DNA from 2 places in the Geobacillus sp. E263 genome. Region 2 is predicted to be linked to the other one. Evidence: predicted binding sites of a transcription regulator. Region 2 holds the regulator's gene; the other holds the start of a gene.
What was found. The regulator Rex, encoded in region 2, represses fermentation and respiration genes when NADH is low (regulators of the CRP and FNR family bind a similar motif). The targets are predictions, from matches to a motif close to TTGTGAAATATTTCACAA.

Region 1 (7,345 bases), 530 kb from region 2:
GCTGATGGGAAATCCAATGTATGAAGCATTTTTTGACGCCTTAATTGAAACAGGCAAAAAAATGGGAGTGGCGATTCCGCTTTCCGATGAACAACTAAAGCGGGAAAAGGCGCGATTAATGAAATATGACCTTTCTAGACAGCCGGAGAAATTAGCGGGCCGTCCGCTTCTTATTTGGCATGGAAAGTGCGACCAAGTTGTCCCTTATTCTTATACATATGAGTTTTATGAACAAATAAAACCGCTTTATCAAGGAAAAGAAGAAAATTTGAAGTTTATTTCCGATGATACGGCAGGGCATAAAGTGACAAGGGAAGCGTTTTTAGAAACGGTGAAATGGTTTACGAAACATGTGTAAGAAAAAAACGGCTATGCTTATGGCATAGCCGTTACAACATTATCGGAGGGGTAAAAGCGGACGGGACATTTTCCCAAAAAAGTTATGAAAAATGCCCTAATTGCCGCAGCGCTTCTTCACTCATTCGTTCCGGAGTCCAAGGCGGATTCCATGTAATTTGTACTTGTACATCGCGGATTCCATCGATATGTTCGAGCGCACGTTTCACACCGCCGACGATGGAGTCGTGAAGCGGGCAGCCCGGTGTCGTAAGCGTCATTAAAATATATATGTTTCCATCATTAATTTGCAAATCATAAATTAACCCTAAATCCACGACATTGATCCCCAGTTCTGGGTCAATAACCGTTCGAAGCTGCTGAAGTACCAATTCGCGAATATCCATGATTATAGCCTCCTTTTTATCTTAATTAGGCGAGAAGACTCCCACTTCAACGAAGCGAAGCGGAGTAAGTGGGAGATGAATCGCCTTAAGTGTGAGTAAAATGTTTGTGGGAGAAATTCTTAGAATTCCCCGATGAGGGGGTTGGGAACGTAGGTTCGCAACCCACCTCATCGGGGCCACCAAGCAAAGCGCGGTAGGATCCCAAGCAGGAAACATGAAAAAAGGACTCTCTCCCTGGTAAGATATTCATTGACCACACTATCAAACAGGAGGAGAGAGTCCCATGAATATTCAACAACATCTTATCACAAATTCGTTGTCATGGAAAGAGATCGAACTTGATTTGTTTCGAGCCTTGCAAAACGCCTTCGCCGAGCTGTTTACGGCTCTGTTGGAGGACATCGACCGGCAATTGGCAGAGAATCGAGACAAGCGCCGATACCACTTGAAAGACAAACGACGCACCACGATTCAAACCCTGTTTGGCGAAGTTACCTTTGAGCGGAACTACTATTTAGACCGGGAACAAAACCGTTACACGTTTTTGCTTGATTCCTTTTTAGCGTTTGATGGATCGCAGTCAATCAGCCCTTGTCTAGAAGAAACGGCGGTGGGATTGGCGGTGGAGTGCTCTTCCTATCGCAAAGCGGCTCGTACGCTTGCTCAGATGGTCGGGTATCCGGTGATGAGCCATGAGGCGATCCGCCAGTTGGTGCTCGAGGCCGAAGTTCCGCTGCACTGCCCGGTTGACCAGCGATATGGACGGGTGCTGTTTGTGGAGGCCGATGGACTGTTTGTCTCTCGCCAAGGGAAGGGAAAACGGGCCAAGGAAGACAAAATCCTGACCGTTCACGAAGGGTGGAAGCGCAACGGCTCACGGATCGAATTCGTGAACCAGCGCCATTACGTCCATGAGGGCAAGAGGGAGGTGTGGGAAGGCTTCGAGGAATTTTTGATGAACGAATATGCCTATGATCCGTGTCGGGATCTTCTTGTCATCAACGGGGACGGCGCTCCATGGATTACCGCGTGTCGGGAGTATTTCAAGGGACGGGTCTGCTTCCAATTGGATCGATTCCACGTGGCGCGTGAGTTGCGCCAATGCCTCTCGGGCCATCCACGGTGGCAGGCGATTCGGCAAAAGCTGGCGAAGCAGGATGAAGAGGGGCTGCTTGTGGAACGGAACAGCGCCCTCGGCACGCTGGGGGACGAAGCGAAAGAACAACAGCTGGCTGCCTTGATCCACCGGATCGAATCGATGCCGGGATGCATCCGTGATTACCGGGAATGGCTGAAGGAGCAAGGAGTGGACACAACGGGCATGTATCCGATGGGGAGGGCTGAAAGCGTGATGAGCCAGTTGGCGTATCGGGTGAAATACCGCCGCAGTTGGACAGACAAGGGACTCAGGGCGTTTTTCAAGGCAATGATTGCCCGGATGGATGGGATTCGTCTTTTCGGACGTCGTTTAGGAGAAGAATCGTCGCAGCCGGCGGAGGAAACGGCGTCGACGGCATCCACCAAACAGACGATCGTGAACAAGGCGAAACAACGCGTCCGCCGTCTTTGGCCGGAGATCACGCGGAATAACGTGCCATATTTACAGCAATCGTCCGGGACACCGATCTATCATGCCCTGTCTGAACTCAAGGGATGGTAAAAAAAGGTATACATATCGGTCTGTCATGGCAAGGGATGAGAGTCCGAAAGCGCTTACGGATGAAATTCAAAAAAATGGTTCGCTGACCTATGACTTACATCTGTTTTCAGGAATCAAAAAAGTTCCCACAAAGTCTTGACTGACTCTCGCCTTAATTATATTTTGCTGAAAATAGGATAGATTCAGTAAAATATAGTATAATATAGTTAGATGGGAGGTGAAAATATAGTATAATATAGTTAGATGGGAGGTGAAAAAATGTATTTTTGTATCAAACAACAGCTAAATGGTTTGACCAAAGAAGAATACTTGACTCTTCGAGAACTGTGCCATATTGCCAAGAACATGTACAACGTCGGATTGTACAATGTCAGACAATACTATTTTGAACACAAGGAATTTCTTAATTATGAGAAAAACTATCATCTTGCCAAAACGAACGAAAACTATAAGCTGTTAAACAGCAACATGGCACAGCAAATTTTAAAAAAGGTTAATGAGGCTTTTAAATCTTTCTTTGGCTTAGTAAAACTAGCCAAACAAGGCAAATATGACTACAAGGCTATCAGTATCCCAAAATATCTTAAAAAAGATGGCTTTCATTCACTAATCATTGGTCAAATTCGTATAGACGGCAACAAATTTACGATACCGTATTCTCGCCTATTTAAAAAGACTCACAAGCCTATCACGATAACGATTCCGCCTGTGTTACTGGACAAAAAGATTAAGCAGATTGAAATCATTCCTAAACATCATGCCAGGTTCTTTGAGATTCAGTACAAATATGAAATGCCTGAAGATCAAAGAGAATTAAATGACCAAAAAGCACTGGCGATTGATTTAGGAGTGAATAATCTTGCCACTTGTGTCACATCAGACGGCAGATCGTTCATCATTGATGGGCGGAGATTAAAAAGTATTAATCAATGGTTTAACAAAGAAAATGCCAGACTTCAAAGCATTAAAGATAAGCAAAAAATCAAAGGTACAACCCGTAAACAAGCTTTGCTTGCTATGAATCGCAATAATAAAGTGAATGATTATATCAACAAGACTTGCCGTTACATCATTAACTACTGTATTGAAAATCAAATTGGCAAACTTGTCATTGGCTATGCGGAAACATGGCAACGCAATATTAATCTAGGAAAAAAGACAAATCAAAACTTTGTCAATATTCCTCTCGGTAACATAAAAGAAAAACTAGAATATCTTTGTAAATTTTACGGCATTGAATTCTTGAAACAGGAAGAATCATATACGTCTCAAGCCAGCTTTTTTGACGGCGATGAGATTCCTGAATATAATGCCGACAATCCAAAAGAATATAAGTTCAGCGGCAAACGTATTAAGCGCGGCTTGTATCGAACAAAGTCTGGCAAACTAATTAATGCTGATGTCAATGGCGCATTAAACATCTTAAAGAAAAGTAAAGCTGTAGACCTGAGTGTCTTATGCTCTAGCGGCGAAGTGGACACGCCTCAAAGAATAAGGATTGCTTGAAGCAGTCAAACTTCTTTGGAAGCCCCCACTTCAAATTTTCGCTAGAAAATTAAGTGGGGGTAGTTCACAGCCAAGCTCATCAAGTTGTTCGTATAAAAACATCGGGCGGCGGTCGTTAATGATGGTTAACGTTTCTCCAGGCTGCAGTTTCCCTAACGCCGCCAATGTTCTCATCATTGGTTGCGGCGGCTCTAACCCGCGATTGTCAAGAATCATCGTTCTCCCCCCTGTTTTACGAACGTGACTTTCCAATGTTTTTTCCCAATCTGTTCCGCTTCATACGTAAATCCTTTTGCTTTCATAATCGGAAAAAGCGGAATCGGTTTAAACGGCGCATGCAGAATAAACGTATCCCCCGCTTGAAGCGGTTTAATTGTGTTCATAATTTTTTCAAACGGTTCGATTTTCTTTTGTAAATCTTCGCGGACATCCAACTCTACAATCTTTCCCAATGAAATCCCTCCTTTGTTTTTTATGATAGTAATTTTCATTTTCAAGCGTTGTGATTTTTATCACATCCATTAGAAAAAGATTTCTTTTTCCAATCCTTCTTTATCAATAAGGTAAAATCCATCTTCATTAATATCAATCAATCCTTTTCGCTTTAATTGGCTAAGCGTTCGGCTTACCGTTTCCCGTGAGGTGCCGATCATGTTGGCAAGCTCTCGATTCGTCACATGAGCAGTCAAACGGTAAAATTTCCCTTGCGGTACCGCATTTGTTTTTGTTAAGCGCAACAGAAGCATAATAATTTGTTCATATGTGTTATGAAGAATTTGTTCTTCTAAACGTTTTTGCAAGTCAACGATTTTTTCGCCCATGACGCGAAATAATTTAATGCATACCTCTGGATAGCAAATTAACGTTTGTTCGAAGTCAGCGATTGGGATCGCAATTAACGTCGCTTCGTCGATGACTTCCGCGTGCGCAGGGTACGAACCTTTTAAGAAAAAACCGGTATGTGGAAACATTTCGCCTGACTGCAAAATCGAAACAATTTGTTCTTTGCCGCTTATATCGGTTTTATAAATTTTTACCGTTCCGGAATGAATGAAATAGACGCGTTCTAACGGATCCCCTTGCATAAAAACAAATGTCCGCGGTTTATAAACGCGTACATGGGAAATCGATACGAGCGACTCCAGTTCATGATCGGATAACTCGCGAAAAAGCGGAACATTTTTTAGTCTCTCTTTCAGCCAATCATTTGTCATTATTCCATCTCCTTACATAAATTTCACAAAAATGTGGCTTTCGCTAAGTGGAGTTCCCTTTGACAAGAATAAAGGAACCACAAGCTTTCTGTTATTTCTATACTACCATTTTATGAGTTACTTCATATGCGAGCTGTGACATAAATCATAGTATGCGTTTGTCATGACTCACATATTTTTTATTTTTGCAGCGTTACAATGGGGACGAATCAAAGATTAGGAGGTTGAGGATAGATGGAAGTGAACCCATCAGTCCGTCCGTCTTTACGTCCCGAACGGCGGACACAAAATAGTTTCCTTAAATCAATATTAATTTTTACGATTTTAATCAGCTTTACCGTCCTGCTTGTCGGCGGATACTGGATTTTTAAAGAAATGGCGCCAAGACCGAAAGAGGTCCGAAGCGAAAGCGGCGACGTATTAATGACGAAAGAAACAATTATCGGTGGGCAGTCCGTGTTCCAGAAATACGGATTAATGGATTACGGTACAGTGCTTGGACATGGTTCTTACATGGGGCCGGATTATACAGCAGAGGCATTGAAGATTTACACGGAAGGAATGCAAGAGTATAAAGCAAAAGAACTATATGGTAAATCGTTCTCGCAATTATCCAAAGATGAAAAAACAATCATTCGAGATAAAGTCATTAAAGAAATACGGAAAAATCGCTACAACCCAGTTACCGATGTGCTTGTGTTAACAGATGCACAAGTATATGGGCTTCAAAAAGTTCGTGACTATTACCGCGATGTATTTACAAACGGTGATGGTTGGGGCTTGCAAAAAGGGTTGATTAAAGAATCGGATATGCCAAAAACAAATCGCGCTTGGGTTGCGGACAGCGATCAAATTCAGCAAATTGCCGATTTCTTCTTCTGGACAGCTTGGTTATCAAGCACTCCGCGTATCGGTGACAATATTACGTACACCAACAACTGGCCTTATTACGAAGATGCAGGAAATACAATGACGTTTTCCGCCATGTGGTGGAGCGGTGCAAGTGTGACCATCTTAATTTTATTTGTTGCGATTATTTTGTACTTCTTCTATCGTTATCAATTGAGCATGCAAGAAGCATATAAAGAAGGACAGTTTCCAGTTATCGATTTGCGCAAGCAGCCATTAACCCCTTCGCAAGTGAAATCAGGAAAATACTTTGCGATTGTCGCTGTGCTGTTTTTCGTTCAAACGATGTTTGGCGCGTTGCTTGCCCATTATTATGTAGAACCAGACAGCTTTTTCGGCATCAAATGGATTCACGATTTATTGCCGTTTAACATTGTGAAAGGCTACCATTTGCAACTAGCAATTTTTTGGATTGCAACATCATGGTTAGGTATGGGGATTTTTATCGCACCGCTTGTCGGCGGACATGAACCGAAAAAACAAGGGCTTCTCGTTGATATTTTGTTCTGGGCGCTCGTTGTTCTTGTCGGCGGCAGCATGATCGGTCAATGGCTCGGTGTGAACGGATATTTAGGGAACAGCTGGTTCTTGCTTGGCCATCAAGGATGGGAGTACATTGAGCTTGGCCGCATTTGGCAAATCATCCTGGTAGTGGGCATGCTCATTTGGCTGTTTATCGTCTTTCGCGGTATTAAGAGCGGATTAAAGCGGGAGAGCGATAAAGGCGGATTGATTCACTTATTGTTCTACTCGGCGATTGCAGTGCCGTTCTTTTACATCTTTGCGTTCTTTATGAAACCAGACACGAACTTTACAATGGCAGATTTCTGGCGCTGGTGGATTATCCATTTGTGGGTAGAAGGAATTTTCGAAGTGTTTGCGGTTGTTGTGATCGGCTTTTTGTTAGTGCAATTGAGACTTGTTACAAAAAAATCTACAGTAAGAGCATTATATTTCCAATTTACGATTTTGCTTGGCAGCGGGGTCATCGGAATTGGTCACCACTATTATTACAACGGTTCGGCGGAAATATGGATTGCGCTTGGCGCCGTTTTCTCGGCGCTCGAAGTCATTCCGCTTACATTGCTTATTTTAGAAGCATATGAACAATATAAAATGATGCGCGACGGCGGAGTTAACTTCCCTTATAAATCGACATTCTGGTTCTTGATTTCTACTGCGATTTGGAATTTAGTTGGAGCTGGCGTGCTTGGGTTTTTAATCAACTTGCCGGCAGTCAGCTACTTCGAACACGGACAATTTTTAACGCCAGCTCACGGCCATGGAGCAATGATGGGGGTTTACGGCATGTT
Region 2 (7,345 bases):
ACATCTTAAAGAAAAGTAAAGCTGTAGACCTGAGTGTCTTATGCTCTAGCGGCGAAGTGGACACGCCTCAAAGAATAAGGATTGCTTGAAGCAGTCAAACTTCTTTGGAAGCCCCCACTTCAAATTTTCGCTAGAAAATTAAGTGGGGGTAGTTCACTAGGGATGAAATAACCACAAATTTTTTCATATAAAAACGGCTTTTTTTGTGGATAATGTGGAAAAATCCGTGAATAACTTAAATTGTGGGAAAAAAATTGGGGATAAGTTTGTGGGTATGTGACTAACTAAAAAACATCCACGGGTATGCACAACCGTGGATGTTTTTTCGCAATTATTATTGTAATGTATGAAGTGTTTCCCATTCTTCTAGTAATTTTTCTAATTTTCCCTTCATTTCGTCACTCTCTTTTGTTAATTTTTGTACTTTCTCATGGTCTTGATAAATTTCTGGATCGCATAATTGTTCGTCGATGTATGCGATTTGCTGTTCTAATTCGCTAATTTCTGTTTCAATTTCTTCAATGCGCCGCTTGCGCTGTCGTTCTAGTTTTTTCGCCTCTTTTTCCTGTTCGTAGCTCAGTTTCGATGATGCCTCTTCATGAGAACGGCCTGTTTGTTTCTCGGAAGCGAGACGTTCTAGCTCCAGCATTTCCGCCTTTTTTGCGACATAGTAGTCATAATCGCCTAAATACTCGGTAATTCCGTCACTAGAAAGCTCATATACTTTCGTGGCAATTCGATTAATAAAATAGCGGTCGTGAGAAACGAATAAAATAGTTCCGGGATATTCGATTAAGGCATTTTCGAGCACTTCTTTACTGTCTAAATCAAGATGGTTTGTCGGTTCGTCTAAAATAAGGAAATTGGCTTTTTGCATCATCAGTTTGGCAAGCGCCAGTCTCGCTTTTTCACCGCCGCTTAAGGCCGATACAGGTTTTAATACATCGTCTCCAGAGAATAAGAAGCTTCCGAGCACGGTGCGGATTTCTTTTTCCGTTTTGTCAGGGTATTCATCCCAAAGTTCATCGAGCACGCGCTTATTCGAGGACAAATCAGCCTGGTTTTGGTCGTAATAGCCGATTTGCACGTTCGAACCGTAACGGAAATGTCCTGATTGCAGCGGAAGTTTGTTTACAATCGCTTTTAACAACGTTGACTTTCCGATTCCGTTCGGTCCGACCAAGGCGATGCTTTCCCCGCGCGTGATGCGGAAACGAATGTTGCGAATGAGCGGCTTGTTCTCATCATATCCGACTGCGACATCTTCAGCGATTAATACGTCATTTCCGCTTTGCCGTTCGATGTCAAAAGAAAAGGAAGCAACTTTTTCGTCTCCTGCTGGTTTTTCCATTCTCTCCATTTTTTCTAACTGTTTTCTCCGGCTTTGCGCACGTCTTGTTGTGGAGGCACGGGCAATATTGCGTTGAATAAAGTCTTGGAGTTTTGCGATTTCTTCTTGTTGTTTTTCATACAGTTTTCGTTCTCGTTCATATTCGGCTGCTTTTTGTTCTAAGTAACGGCTGTAATTTCCTGTGTATCGTTTCAATGTTGTCCGTGACAGCTCATATACTTGGGTGACAACTTTATCGAGAAAGTAGCGGTCGTGGGATACGATAAGAATAGCGCCAGGATATGTTTGCAAGTATTGTTCGAGCCATGTTAATGTTTCAAGGTCTAAATGGTTTGTCGGTTCGTCCAAAATAAGCAAATCAGGCTTCATTAAAAGCAGTTTTCCAAGCGCCAGACGAGTTCGTTGTCCGCCGCTTAACGATTGAACGGGAGTCGTCATATAGTCATATTTCGCAAATTGTAAGCCGTGTAAAATCGAACGAATATCCGCTTCGTATTGATAACCGCCTTGTTCTTTATAGCGTTCTTGCAATGCATCATAATCTTTCAATAATTTTTCATAGCGGGAAGAATCGGCGATTAGATCAGGGTCTCCCATTTGCAGCTCCATCTGGCGCAATTGTTTTTCTATTGTTTTTAGAGGAGCAAATACTGTCATCATTTCTTCCCAAATGGATAAAGAGGAGTGTAGACCGCTATCTTGAGCAAGATATCCGATCGATACTTCTTTTGGTTTGATGATTTCTCCACTATCGTAAGACATCTCACCAGCAATAATTTTTAACAGTGTCGATTTTCCTGCTCCGTTTCTTCCGACGAGCGCAATCCTATCTTTGGATTGTATTTCTAATTTTATATTCGATAAAATAAGGTCAGCACCGAAATATTTTGTTAGTTGATTGACTTGTAAAATAATCATTGTTGTTCACCTCTCGTTTAACAATAATAGTGTAGCGTAATTTGTTTTCTTATCGCAATAAAACAAAACGATAAAAGACAGATGTCTAAAAATAGTGTATAGTTTATAAATGGGGGAGATATGTGTGTCATCATTTACGCATTTTAATGAACAAGGCCGTGCAAAAATGGTCGATATTACGGAAAAAGAGGATACCATTCGAGTAGCGGTAGCACAAACGAGCGTGACCGTAAATAAAGAAATTTACGAGAAAATGACAAATCGCATGATTGAAAAAGGGGATGTGCTTGCTGTTGCGCAAGTAGCCGGCATTATGGCCGCAAAAAAAACGTCTGATTTAATTCCAATGTGCCACCCTCTTATGTTAAAAGGTGTCGACATCCAATTTGCATGGCATGTCGAGGAAGAAAAAGCGCTTTACCAATTGCTGATCACCGTAACGGTAAAAACAAAAGGAAGTACAGGTGTGGAGATGGAAGCGCTGACGGCTGCTTCTGTTTGTGCACTGACCGTGTATGATATGTGTAAGGCGCTAGACAAAGGGATGGTGATTGGCCCAACCTATTTAGTGGAAAAATCAGGTGGGAAATCAGGCCATTATCAACGAGAAAACAGTAGTGTTGGGGGATTTGCGAATGAACAATGAACAACCAAAAATTCCGCAAGCAACTGCAAAACGTTTGCCACTATATTACCGCTTTTTGAAAAATTTACATGCTTCAGGAAAACAACGAGTTTCTTCTGCGGAATTAAGTGAGGCAGTAAAAGTTGATCCCGCGACCATTCGTCGTGATTTTTCCTATTTCGGTGCGCTTGGCAAAAAAGGATACGGATATAATGTCAATTATTTATTATCTTTTTTTCGCAAGACGCTTGATCAAGATGAAATTACCGAAGTGGCGTTATTTGGAGTCGGGAACTTAGGGACAGCGTTTTTAAATTATAATTTTACAAAAAATAATAATACAAAAATTGTGATGGCATTTGATGTCGATCAAAAGAAAGTAGGAAAAGAAGTTGGCGGTGTGCCAGTATATCATTTGGATGAATTGGAAAATCGCCTTCACGAAGGAATTCCTGTTGCGATTTTGACCGTACCGGCTCCTGCCGCTCAATGGATTACGGACCGTCTCGTTCAAAAAGGGATTAAAGGAATTTTAAACTTTACACCTGCTCGATTGAACGTACCGAAACATATTCGTGTCCATCATATTGATTTGGCGGTTGAATTACAATCATTAGTTTATTTCTTAAAAAATTATCCGGCCGATAAAGGAGAGAATAAAAAGTGAAATATTTGTTAATTGTGCTTGTTATTTTATTATTGTTTGGGACGAAAAAACTTCCGGAGCTGGGCAAATCGCTCGGTCAATCGCTGCGGGAATTTAAGGATGCCACTAAAGGATTAACAGACGAGGATGAAAAAAAACCAGACCAATTATGATTTGTTAGGATGATTGAAGTATGGACGATAAAGAAATGTCGGTGTATGAACACCTGGGAGAATTACGAAAGCGACTTATTATTGTTCTTGTGTTTTTTGTCATTGCCCTTATTGCTAGTTTCTTTTTCGTGGAGCCCGTCATTTTATATTTGCAGCGAACGGACGAAGCGAAAGAATTAACGATGAACGCCTTTCGTTTAACAGATCCAATAAAAATTTATTTTCAATTTGCGTTTGTTCTTGCGTTTGTTCTTACCGCGCCAGTTCTGCTTTATCAAATTTGGGCGTTTGTCAGTCCTGGGCTGTATGAAAAGGAACGAAGAGTCACGTTAAGCTACATTCCGATTTCGATCTTTCTCTTTTTAGCTGGCATTAGTTTTGCGTATTTCATCTTATTTCCTTTCGTCGTTCGTTTTATGCAAAATTTAGCGTCCCGTCTCGGCATTCATCAGGTGATAGGGATTAATGAATACTTTGAATTTTTGCTTCATCTGATCTTGCCATTTGGAATTGTATTTCAGCTGCCGGTAGTTGTAATGTTTTTAACAAGGCTTGGCTTGATTACACCGATGCTATTAATAAAGGTGCGCAAATATGCTTATTTAGCATTATTGATTTTAGCGGCGGTCATTACGCCGCCAGATGTGCTGTCACAAGTCATTGTCATGATTCCGCTTTCGATTTTATACGAAGTGAGCATTTGGATTTCGAAAATAGCTTATCGCAAAGCGCTATTGGCGCAGACGGAACAAGAAAACCTCCCGTGAATGCGGCGGGAGGTTCATTTTTTAAAGTAAAGTACTAACAGACGTATCGCAGTTCCAAAATCAAGCGTAGCTATTATCGCAAGAACGATCGTGAAAAAATTCCAAATGGTTTCATCCGCACTTTGAATCGACAAGTAAGTGAATAAGATGCCCATAAGGAAATAGAAAAAAGCGAATTGTAATGGTGACCTTTTCATCGTACTAAAAGCCTCCAATAATGAGTTGTATCTGTTCTGTTTGCCGCATCATTTTTTCTATCTCATCCGCAAATATCGTTTGTATTAATACGACGAACGTATTCATAGTGACGTGGGCAAAAATCGGAACGAAAATACGCTTTGTTTTCGCGTAAAGAAACGCGAAGGTAAATCCCATTGTCGCATACAGCAGCAGGTGTTCGAACTCCATATGGACAACCGCAAATAAAAGAGAACTAACTAGTGCGGAAATGAAGAAATTATATTTTTGATATAGTGTTCCGAAAATAATTTTGCGAAAAATAATTTCTTCTAAAATCGGTCCGATGATAGAAGTAACGACCATCAATAATGGGGTGACTCGAATCATCTCGACAATTCGTTTTGTATTTTCTGAACCGGGCTCGATGCCGAGCAAGCGCCATTCAATATTGGCGGCAATGCTTTGGGCAAACAAGGCTAAAAAGACGCCGCCAATGGCCCACATCCATGCTGCAGATAACGGAACGCTATAACGGGTGTGCCGCTGTTTTATATCTTCACGCAAGAAAAAGAGAATGATGAAGAAGGCAATAGAAAAGCTGATAACCGCCCAATAGCCAGAGGCGATCTCTGTTGCCACAAAGTCATTTTTTGCGTGTTTTCCAACACCGAGAAAATGCAACAATGGGACCCCTGCAATACCTGATAGCTGCATGATGACATACGTAATAATGACATACCAGTAGCGTCGTTTCAATGAAACTTACCCCTTTGCCGATAAAATAATATAGTGATACTTCCCGTATTGTAGCATATCTTCTATAAAAAATGACAAAAAAAGAATGGATTGTTGTTGTTTAGATTTGTGGAAATGTGAAATAATTAAAAAGGGCAGGAAACGAGAAAAAACATATTATTTTTTGGTGTTTCCCACTTGCAAAAAAAAGAGAAGTTCATTAATATTATAAGTGTGTTAGCACTCAGTTAAGACGAGTGCTAATAAGAACGGAGAAAATTATTATCAAGGAGGTTGTTTTCCGTGTTAAAGCCATTAGGTGATCGCGTTGTCATTGAAGTGATTGAAACAGAAGAAAAAACTGCAAGCGGCATCGTATTGCCAGACACTGCGAAAGAAAAACCACAAGAAGGCAGAGTAGTTGCTGTTGGTAAAGGTCGCGTGCTTGACAGCGGTGAACGTGTAGCTCCAGAAGTAGAAGTTGGCGATCGTATTATCTTCTCGAAATATGCTGGTACAGAAGTAAAATATGATGGCAAAGAATACTTAATTTTACGTGAAAGCGATATTTTAGCTGTTATTGGTTAATATAGCGTTGATAACATAGATATGCAAAAATAATACTTAACAAAATACTTAACGATTCTATTTCATAAGGAGGTAACGGGGTATGGCAAAAGAAATTAAATTCAGCGAAGAAGCTCGTCGTGCGATGTTACGTGGTGTGGACAAATTAGCTGATGCGGTAAAAGTAACGTTAGGTCCAAAAGGCCGTAACGTTGTATTAGAGAAAAAATTCGGTTCTCCATTAATTACGAATGACGGTGTAACGATCGCGAAAGAAATCGAATTAGAAGATCCATTTGAAAACATGGGTGCGAAGCTTGTTGCTGAAGTTGCAAGCAAAACAAACGATGTTGCTGGGGACGGTACAACAACGGCAACAGTTTTAGCGCAAGCAATGATCCGCGAAGGATTGAAAAACGTTACAGCTGGCGCTAACCCAATGGGCATCCGTAAAGGTATTGAAAAAGCGGTCGCTGTGGCAGTAGAAGAATTAAAAGCAATCTCCAAACCAATCAAAGGAAAAGAATCGATTGCTCAAGTTGCGGCTATCTCTGCAGCTGACGAAGAAGTTGGCCAATTAATCGCAGAAGCAATGGAACGCGTTGGTAACGACGGTGTTATCACATTAGAAGAATCAAAAGGCTTCACAACAGAATTAGATGTTGTGGAAGGTATGCAATTTGACCGCGGTTATGCATCTCCATACATGATTACAGATACTGAAAAAATGGAAGCAGTGCTTGAAAATCCATATATCTTAATCACAGACAAGAAAATCTCTAACATCCAAGACATCTTGCCTATCTTAGAACAAGTAGTTCAACAAGGCAAACCATTATTAATCATCGCAGAAGATGTCGAAGGCGAAGCACTTGCGACATTAGTAGTGAACAAACTTCGCGGTACATTCACTGCCGTAGCAGTTAAAGCTCCTGGCTTCGGTGATCGTCGTAAAGCAATGCTTGAAGACATTGCAATCTTAACTGGCGGTGAAGTCATCTCCGAAGAACTAGGCCGTGACTTAAAATCTACAACAATCGCATCACTTGGCCGCGCTTCAAAAGTTGTTGTAACAAAAGAAAATACAACAATCGTAGAAGGCGCTGGCGATTCTGAACGCATTAAAGCCCGCATCAACCAAATCCGTGCGCAATTAGAAGAAACTACTTCGGAATTCGACCGCGAAAAATTGCAAGAACGTCTAGCAAAATTAGCTGGCGGCGTAGCGGTAATCAAAGTTGGTGCGGCTACAGAAACAGAATTGAAAGAACGCAAATTGCGCATTGAAGACGCGCTTAACTCTACTCGTGCCGCTGTGGAAGAAGGTATCGTAGCCGGCGGTGGTACAGCATTAATGAACGTATACAATAAAGTTGCTGCGAT

Region 1: a site for Rex is predicted at 5,234-5,251, ahead of FNL97_RS13785 (nitric-oxide reductase large subunit). Genes of this name have one in related genera too.

The regions. Positions count from the first base shown of each region.
Region 1 is NZ_CP041632.1:2,688,615-2,695,959, reverse strand. Features, by position in the region: gene yjfP (esterase) at 1-358, shown strand, start outside; gene FNL97_RS13815 (metal-sulfur cluster assembly factor) at 441-743, opposite strand; gene FNL97_RS13810 (ISLre2-like element ISGsp4 family transposase) at 1,027-2,403, shown strand; gene FNL97_RS13805 (RNA-guided endonuclease InsQ/TnpB family protein) at 2,662-3,909, shown strand; gene FNL97_RS13800 (DUF2249 domain-containing protein) at 3,940-4,125, opposite strand; gene FNL97_RS13795 (DUF2249 domain-containing protein) at 4,122-4,361, opposite strand; gene FNL97_RS13790 (Crp/Fnr family transcriptional regulator) at 4,431-5,123, opposite strand; gene FNL97_RS13785 (nitric-oxide reductase large subunit) at 5,358-7,345, shown strand, end outside.
Region 2 is NZ_CP041632.1:3,216,588-3,223,932, reverse strand. Features, by position in the region: gene FNL97_RS16410 (RNA-guided endonuclease InsQ/TnpB family protein) at 1-89, shown strand, start outside; gene FNL97_RS16405 (ABC-F family ATP-binding cassette domain-containing protein) at 335-2,269, opposite strand; gene moaC (cyclic pyranopterin monophosphate synthase MoaC) at 2,394-2,915, shown strand; gene FNL97_RS16395 (redox-sensing transcriptional repressor Rex) at 2,905-3,561, shown strand; gene FNL97_RS16390 (twin-arginine translocase TatA/TatE family subunit) at 3,558-3,713, shown strand; gene tatC (twin-arginine translocase subunit TatC) at 3,734-4,480, shown strand; gene FNL97_RS16380 (YdiK family protein) at 4,495-4,635, opposite strand; gene FNL97_RS16375 (CPBP family intramembrane glutamic endopeptidase) at 4,682-5,416, opposite strand; gene groES (co-chaperone GroES) at 5,699-5,983, shown strand; gene groL (chaperonin GroEL) at 6,066-7,345, shown strand, end outside.